DNA from 2 places in the Mesorhizobium sp. M0306 genome. Region 1 is predicted to be linked to the other one. Evidence: predicted binding sites of a transcription regulator. Region 1 holds the regulator's gene; the other holds the start of a gene.
The links. The regulator LexA, encoded in region 1, represses DNA repair genes until DNA is damaged. The targets are predictions, from matches to a motif close to TGTTCNNNNTGTGTTCNG.
Positions count from the first base shown of each region.

Region 2: a site for LexA is predicted at 1,891-1,908, ahead of NKI95_RS27355 (PA0069 family radical SAM protein). Genes of this name have one in related genera too.

Region 1 covers NZ_JAMYRY010000037.1:35,882-40,277, forward strand. Annotated here, with positions in the region: partial or broken gene kynU (kynureninase) at 1-772, opposite strand, end outside; gene lexA (transcriptional repressor LexA) at 1,222-1,956, shown strand; gene NKI95_RS30350 (ComEC/Rec2 family competence protein) at 1,950-4,396, opposite strand, start outside.
Region 2 covers NZ_JAMYRY010000028.1:34,515-38,910, reverse strand. Annotated here, with positions in the region: gene rnhB (ribonuclease HII) at 1-493, opposite strand, end outside; gene NKI95_RS27355 (PA0069 family radical SAM protein) at 662-1,816, opposite strand; gene NKI95_RS27350 (glycosyltransferase) at 1,968-2,471, shown strand; gene NKI95_RS27345 (phytanoyl-CoA dioxygenase family protein) at 2,653-3,627, shown strand; gene moaB (molybdenum cofactor biosynthesis protein B) at 3,660-4,202, opposite strand; gene NKI95_RS27335 (4-(cytidine 5'-diphospho)-2-C-methyl-D-erythritol kinase) at 4,189-4,396, opposite strand, start outside.

The DNA.
Region 1 (4,396 bases):
GGCCCCACCAGCCGGTGAGCGGCTGCTGGATGTCGGCAAGATGCCGCTCAGCCGCATAGATGAAGGCAGGCGCGCCCGGTCCGCCATTCAGATATTTGTAGGTGCAGCCAACGGCAAAATCGGCGTTTGCCTTGTCGAGCTCGACTGGCATCGCGCCGGCGGTGTGGCAGAGATCCCAGACGATCATCGCCCCGGCCTCCTGGGCCCTGCGCGTCAGCCCCGGCATGTCGCGCAGTTCGCCCGACTTGTAGTTGACGTGGTTGACCAGCACCACGGCAGTGCGTTCGTCGATCAGCTCTTCGATGGTCGGCGCGTCGACCCCCGAGAGGCGCAGCAGCGTATCTTTTCGCGTCGAAACCACACCTTCAGCCATGTAAAGGTCTGTCGGAAAGCTATCGCCCTCGGCGACGATGACCCGCCGCTGCGGACGCATGGCCATGGCGGCGTGCAGCAGCTTGTAGATGTTGACCGACGTCGTGTCGCAGACCACCGTCTGGCCGGTCGCGGCACCGATCAGGCGCCCGAGCTGGTCGCCAAGTTCAAGCGGCATGTTGAACCAGCCGGCCGTGTTCCATGCGCGGATGAGATCATGCGACCATTCCTCGGTCGCGGCCTTGTACAGTTCATCGAAAGCGGCACGTGAAGCAGCTCCTAGCGAATTGCCGTCGAGATAGATCACTCCTTGCGGCAACACAAAACGGTCGCGCATCGCGCGCAGCGGATCTGCGGCATCCATCGCCTTTATGGCCGCGAGATCGGGAATTCCTGTCATGATTTGCCTGCTCCCCCAAAGATTCAACGCAACGCCGGACACGCATCGACTGTTCTTCCATTACCGGGTAGCGCGCAGCAAGGCTCCACCAGCGAGAAGCAGCCTGACCAGGCGGTGGAAACCCGGAGTTAACCCGAGGTTGGCGTTTTGAGTTCGTTTCGTTCACGGTGCATTGACCAAACCGCACAGTCGATACGGGTTCAATTCCGTGCCCTTTTGCCGACCGACGGCCGATGCCAGTGGCGCCTTCTAGGAAGCCAGAAGGGCGCAAACGACAGCAGAATCAAGGCGATGAGGCTCGCGGCGGGTGAAAATGCGGCATTCCGGTAGGGGCGTGGTTTGTTTCCCGAGCCTTAACGCATTCATTAAACTTTAAACAGTTGCGGAACACAACTGGAACAGATAGTGTTTGTTCTGGGTTTGTTTTTCTGATTCTGTTGGGGGTCGCTATGCTGACACGCAAACAACACGAACTGCTTATGTTCATCCACGAAAGGTTGAAGGAAAGCGGTATTCCGCCCTCCTTCGACGAGATGAAGGAAGCGCTCGACCTGGCTTCCAAATCGGGAATCCATCGGCTGATAACGGCGCTGGAGGAGCGCGGCTTCATTCGCCGTTTGCCCAACCGGGCCCGTGCGCTGGAGGTGCTGCGCCTGCCTGACTCGATCGCCCCCGGCCTCAATGCGGCACGCAAGTTCTCGCCGAGTGTCATCCAGGGCAGTCTTGGGCAAGGTGCCCCTCGGCAGGGCAAGCCGACATCGTCGCGCGTCCCTGCAGCCGGCAATGACGACGATGTCGTCGCCGCCGTTTCGATCCCGGTGATGGGCCGCATCGCCGCCGGTGTGCCGATCGACGCCATCCAGCACCAGACGCATTCGATTTCGGTGCCGCCGGATATGATCATGGGCGGCGAGCATTATGCGCTCGAGGTCAAAGGCGATTCGATGATCGAGGCTGGCATTTTCGACGGCGACACGGTGATCATCCGCAATGCCGATACGGCGAGCCCCGGTGAGATCGTGGTGGCACTGGTCGACGAGGAGGAAGCGACGCTGAAGCGGTTCCGCCGCAAGGGCGCCTCGATCGCCCTGGAAGCCGCCAATCCGGCCTACGAGACGCGCATCTTCGGACCAGACAGGGTCAAGGTGCAAGGCAAGCTCGTCGGACTGATCCGCCGCTACTGAGCTCCGCCCTTGGCGCCGGCTTTGGGTTTGTCGGCCCTGCGGTATGGCGGCAGGCCCCGCGCCGCGCGTGAAAATTTCCGCTGCACGTGCCAGGGCCGGTATGATTTTTCGACGGCAAAGCGGATTTCGGCGCGTGTTGCCGCTTGTGGATCGAAATAGACGGCCGCACTTCCCGCGCGCGCCAGTTGCCGTTTGGTGACGACGAGGACCAGCCGGTCGTAGTAGCAGGGATTATGGGCGGTGGCGTCGTCGATGACGATCAAGCTGGCAAAGGCGCAGGCTGGCCGTGCAGTATCGCGGTCCTTGGCTTGCGCGATGATCGCGCCGGATGGATGCCTGGCAAGGCAGAGGCCGTCCGTGCAAATGAACGGTATGCCCGGCGGTAGGTCGGCCGGATCGGCAATGTCGAATTGCGGATCGTTCTTTCCAGGTGTTTCCGGCGCGACGATAGCCTCTGATGTGAGCGCGCGTTTCCAGTTGTCGATGGTGAACTCATTCGGGCGTGCCCGGTTGACCGCGAGTTCACCGCTGCCGATCGGCAGCGCGACCAGCCGTGCGTCCTCCGAGATCAATACATCGGGTACGCGCGTCTGCGTTGTCGTTAGCAAGCCGGCGAGCGCAAAAGGAAGTGCCGCGAGCCGCAACCAGGTCGTCGCCATGCTGGCAATGACGAGGGCGATCGTCACCAAAAGGACGGATCTCAGCGAAATCAGCCCGACCGCATCGATCGGCGAGCGCTCGGAGATCCACCCGGACAGGGCGATCATCGCCGTCAGCCCCTTGCCCATCACGTAGAGGAAAGGCCCATCCGCGCCGAACGGCATCGCCAGCGCACTGAGGACGGCGAAGGGCATGACGACCAGTGAGACGATAGGCATGATGGCCAGATTGGCGAACAGGCTGAGCGGCGCCACGCGCTGGAAATGCCATATGGCGAAAAGCGCCGTGGCGCTCCCTGCAATGATCGAGGTCATCGCCAGGCCGCCCATGCCCAGCAGGACCTTTCGAGTGGCAAAGCGTAGCGGCGACCGCCGGGGCGGCGGCGTGGTGGCCCTGCCGGCGCGGTAATCAGACCAGCCTGCATAGGCGCCGACAAGGGCCGCCGTCGCGGCGAAGGACATCTGGAAGCTCGGACCGACCACCTCGTGCGGCGACACCAGAATGACGGCGATGGCCGAGATCGCCAGGTTGCGCATGGTGAGCGCGGTCCGGTCGAACAGCACGGCGATAAGCATCACCGCCAGCATGATGAAGCTGCGTTCGGCCGCTACCACAATGCCGGAAAAGACGAGGTAGGCCGCAATCGAAAAAAGCGCGGCGGCCGCGGCATATTTCTTGACCGGCCGTCGCGATGAGAAATCGGGAAACAGCGCAAAGGCGCCGCGTAGCAGCGCCATGATGGTGCCGGCGACCAACGCCATATGCAGCCCCGAGATGGAGATGATGTGGTAGATGCCTGTGCGCCGCATCGCTTCGTTGATCTCCTCGGGAATGCCGGCGCGCACGCCGACGATTAGCGCAGCAGCAATCTCGCCCTCGGCGCCGCCGATGCGGCTGCGGATATGGTCGGCGATGGATTCGCGCGCGTCTTCGATCGCGGAAGAAAGCCGCGCGGCAAGCGGCATGCTGCCCGACGACACGACTTTCGGATTGCCGAGAAAAAAGCCGCTGCCGCCGATACCGGCGAAATAGCTGTCGAAGGAGAAATCATAGCTGTCGGGCCGCACCGGCCCGGTCGGCGGCAGCAGCCGCACATAGCCGGCGATCTCGGAACCGGCGGTCAGCTCAGCCGGTATCTTCATCGCCGAAACGCGGACCCGTTCCGGCATGTAGCGCAGTGTCGGCCTGGCGGTTGAGATCACATCGATCGTCAGCCTGATGCGGCCGCTCGCCATGGGCTCGTACGATACGACGCGACCGGTCAGCCGCGTCGAGATTTCGGAACCGAGCATATGCGTCCCGACACGCCAGGTCTCGAACTTGGCGGCAAGCACGCCAAGCGCGCAGAGCAACGCCACCATGAAGCACAGGCGCGTCCTGGGCCATGACCGCGAGACGACCGCACAAAGGGCTGCCAAGGCGACGATAGCTATCGGCTGTGGGAAGGCCAGCTCGGCCGCCATCGCGAAATACACGACCACCCCGCATGCGAGGAACACCGGCACCAGCAGGAAGGCGACGCCGCGGTCGAGTTCCAGGCCGGCCGCCGAGGTTACGCTGTTGCGGATACGGGACGGTGACGGAAGGCGGAAACGCCGGCGTAGGCGCACGATGGACTCGACCGCGGGCACGGGAACCGTTGCAGGGTCGCTGGCCGGCAGCGACGGAGCATCGAAGCGCGGAGCGGGCAGCAATGCCGGTGTCGGCAGGACAGGCAGGGGAGCGGCAAACAGCAAGCGTTCGCTGACGCCGCTACCAGCGTCCTCGCCCTCGCCCGCAC
Region 2 (4,396 bases), on a different contig from region 1:
TCACCTTGGCGACGATCGAGGCTGCGGCGATCGACTGCGAGCGCTGGTCGCCCTTGATCAGCGCTCTGCCCTCGCAGGGCAGGCCAGGCGGCACGTCGCGGCCGTCGGCCAGCGCCAGCTTCGGCCGGATTGACAGGCCTGCCACGGCACGGCGCATCGCTTCTAGGCTGGCCTTGAGGATGTTGGAGGCATCGATGCCTTCGGCGCTGACCGAGGCCATCGATACGGCGAGCGCGGAGCCGAGGATTTTCAGGAACAGTGCCTCACGCTGCAAATGCGTCAGCCGCTTGGAATCATCGAGGCCGTCGGGGATGTTGGCGGGATCGAGAACCACCGCTGCCGCCACGACCGGCCCGGCGAGCGGGCCGCGGCCGGCCTCGTCCGTTCCCGCCACCGGCCACAGGCCTTCGGCCATCGCCTTCGTCTCGAAGGAGAAGTCGGGTCTCTCGACGATTTCGAAGAGAAGCGGAGAATCGGAACGCGGGCGAGCCATGGTGCGGCGAGGTTCGCATCGGCTCCGATTCTCCGCAAGTCCCTCCGGGTCGGGCGGGGCACCGGACCAGGAGGGGGCTACCGTCTGCAAGCCCGGGGACAGGACAGGCCGGACGGGATTTTTTCGCCTGCTGCCGGCCGTTTCAATCGGCTGGCGCGAGACGCTTTGTCACAGCAGCATCAGCTGCTCGGTTGCCTTGGCAGCAGGGATGAACCGGTCGGTCCTCAGCGAGCGCCGCTCGGCATTGAGGCCGAGCCGTTTGGCAGCGATCTCGAAGCGCCGGCCGATCTGCCAGGCATAGGGGCCGGAGCCTTTCATGCGCTTGCCCCATTCCGAATCGTAGTCCTTGCCGTCGCGCATCGAACGGATCAGCGACATGACATGGCGATAGCGGTCGGGATAGTGGCGCAGCAGCCAGTCCTTGAAGATCGGCGCGACCTCCAGCGGCAGGCGTAGCAGCACATAGCCGGCCTCGCGCGCGCCCGCTGCCTGCGCCGAATCGAGGATGCGCTCCATTTCCGGGTCGGTCAGTCCGGGGATGATCGGCGCGACCATCACCGAGGCCGGAATGCCGGCGTCCGAAAGCTGCCTGATCGCCTCCAGCCGCTTAGTCGGCGTCGACGCGCGTGGCTCCATGGTGCGCGCCAGCATGCGGTCGAGCGTCGTCACCGACAAGGCCACCTTGGCCAGCCCGCGTTCCGCCATGCGCGACAGAATGTCGATGTCACGTGTCACCAGCGCCGATTTGGTGACGATGCCGACCGGATGCCCGCGCGCCTCCAGCACTTCGAGGATCTCGCGCATGATCCGGTATTGCTTCTCGATCGGCTGGTAGGGATCTGTATTGGTGCCGATGGCGATGGTGCGCGGCTGGTAATTATCCCTGGACAATTCCTTGTCGAGCAGCCGCGCCGCATCCGGCTTGGCAAACAGCTTCGATTCGAAATCCAGCCCCGGCGACAGGCCCATGAAGCTGTGCGTCGGCCGCGCGAAACAATAAACGCAGCCATGTTCGCAGCCGCGATAGGGATTGATCGAGCGGTCGAAGGAGATGTCCGGCGATTCGTTGCGCGTGATGATGGTGCGCGGCTTCTCGACCTGTACCTCGGTCTTGAACGGCGGCAGCTCCTCCAGCGAATTCCAGCCATCGTCGAACACATGCCGGCTGACCGGCTCGAAACGGCCAGACGGATTGATGCCCGCCGACCTGCCGCGATTGCGGTCCGGGCGGACGCGCATGCCGCTCTGCTCGATCATCGCATTCGCCATCTCTGCCCTGCCAGCGCCGAAGGCGGCAATGTCGGCACGCACGATCTGTTCCATTTTGGCCCTTTCCCAGGGACTGTCCGCCCGTTGTCGAATCGCTCTGCTCATGAATGTATTCCTATCGCATCGATGAGAACAAAGCAAGAACTTTCTCGCAGCGCGCCGCAAAAACTGGCGCTGCCCACCGCTTTCCGCTATTCGGCTAAACATGCTCAGCGTCCTGATCGAAACCTTGAATGACGAGGAGGGCCTTGCCCGCACGCTCGCCTCGCTGATCGGTGGCGCGGTCGAAGGCGTGGTGCGCGACGTTCTCGTCTGTGACACCGGCTCGACCGATCAGACGCACCGCGTCGCCGAACATGCCGGCTGCCACTATGTCAGCGGCGGCATCGCCGCCGGCATCAGGCAGGCCAAGGGCGACTGGCTGCTTTTGCTAGAACCAGGCGCGCGGCTGGGGGAGGGCTGGATCGACGAGGTCGTCGCCCATACCGCCAGGCAAACCATGGCGGCGCGGTTCTCGCGGGCTCGCGGCAGCCGCGCGCCCTTCCTGTCACGCGTCTTTGCCGGAAATCGCGCTCTCGCCGAAGGCTTGGTGATCAGCAAGCGTCAGGCCGCGGCGCTGTCGAAGAACGCCCGCAGCGCCGAAGCGATCGCCCGCGGCCTGGCGACCAGGAGGCTCCACGCCGAGATCTGGGTCGCGCCGCGGAAGTGACGGCTTACCGTCCCGGTTCAGGGGCCCAAGCAAATTTTCTGGCGGCTCGTCGTTTATTGTGCATTGCACAAAATCTGGCCGGGCGTTACCATTCCCAGCGATATGGGCGAATAGGGTTTGGGGTGTGCCGGGCGGCGACGGCTAACGTCGATGCTGTTCCCTCGACATTTTGAGGACCCCGATGACCCTTTCAAGCCCTGAAAAGTCCGGCGCTGCAAGCCTCGAGGCGATCGCACGCAACGGCGGTACGCTGCGCCGCATCGCCGCCCGCATTCCGACCTATCTTTCGGACCTTCGCGAGAATCCGGCATGGCTGCCAATGTTCATGCTGGCGCGCACCATGCCGGCGCGGCGCCTGCACTGGCGCGGTGCGAAGCCCGTTCCGCCGGCGCGCAATGTCGGTGAAACGATGTTCGCCGGCGTCGATCGCGATGCCGTCGTTGGCGCGCTGCAAACGGAGGGGCTCTATTCGGGCCTGATGCTGCCGGCCGCCATCCATGAGGAGATCGCCAGCTTCGCCGAGCACACGCCATGCTTCGGCAATTTCGACCGCCGGCTGGAATTCCTGCCCGAAAAACACGCCGATGCCGAAAAGCATTTCGGCCGTCCGCTGCTCAGCGGCCATTATTTCGAGCGGGTCCTCGACTGCAGCGCTGCGGTCGCCGTGCAGCGCGATCCGCTGCTTCTCGACATCGCGGCGCACTATCTCGGCAGTCAGGCCAAGCTGATCACCACCCGCGTCTGGTGGAGCTTTCCGACCGGTGGCGTCTCGGACGCCGACAAGAACATGGCCTCGCTCGGCAAATACCATTTCGACCTCGACGACTGGCGCATGCTGAAGTTCTTTTTCTACCTGGTGCCGGTCGACGCCGACACCGGGCCGCATGTCTATGTCCGCGGCTCCCACAACCGCCGCATCCTGAAGCACCAGCTGACGCTGCTAGTCGGCCATTCGGCGGAAGAGGTGCTGGGCGTCTATGGCGAGCAGAGCCCGGTTACGCTGACCGGGCAGGCCGGCCTCGGCTTTGTCGAGGACCCGTTCGGCTTCCATATGGGCACCGTGCCGACGCGCACGCCGCGGCTGATGATGGAGGTTGGCTTCGGCGTGTCGCCGCCCTCGCGCCGCCGGTTTCACGGTGAGCCGGTCATTCGCTGAAGGGATCAGCCGGCTGACCCCCTTGGCTCGCTTCAGCCGCGCCGCAAATGCTCGTCCAGGCGCGGCATGATCTCGACGAAGTTGCAGGGCATGTGCCGGTAGTCGAGCTGCGGCTTCAAGATGCCGTCCCAGGCGTCCTTGCAGGCGCCCGGCGAGCCCGGCAACACGAAAACAAAGGTGGCATTGACGACGCCGCCGGTTGCCCGGCTCTGGATCGTCGAAGTGCCGATCTTGTCGTAGGAGATGCGGTGGAACACTTCGGAAAAGCCGTCCATGCGCTTTTCGAAGCTCGGCTCCAGCGCTTCCGGCGTCACGTCGCGGCCGGTGAAGCCGGTGCCGCCGGTGGTGATGACGACATCGATCGCTTCGTCCTTCGACCAGCCCAGGACCTTGTCGCGGATCTTGTCGCGGTCGTCGGTGACGATGTCGCGGGCGGCGAGGATATGGCCGGCCTCGGCAATGCGGTCGGCCAGCGTCTGCCCGGATTTGTCGTCGGCGAGGCTGCGCGTATCGGAAACGGTCAGTACCGCGATGCGCACGGGAACGAAGGGGCGGCTCTCGTCAATCCTGGCCATGGGCATCAGCCTCCGATGTCACGCTTCGCGTCGCCGCGACAAACCAGCCTGGATGGCGGCTGCGAATATCGACGGCCGCGCGCTTGGCCACATTGCCGGTCTCGAACAGGCCGAAGCAGGTGGCGCCGGAACCGGACATCCTGGCAAAACCGGCTCCGGCCTTGTTCAGCACGGAAAGCGCCTTGCCGATGGCG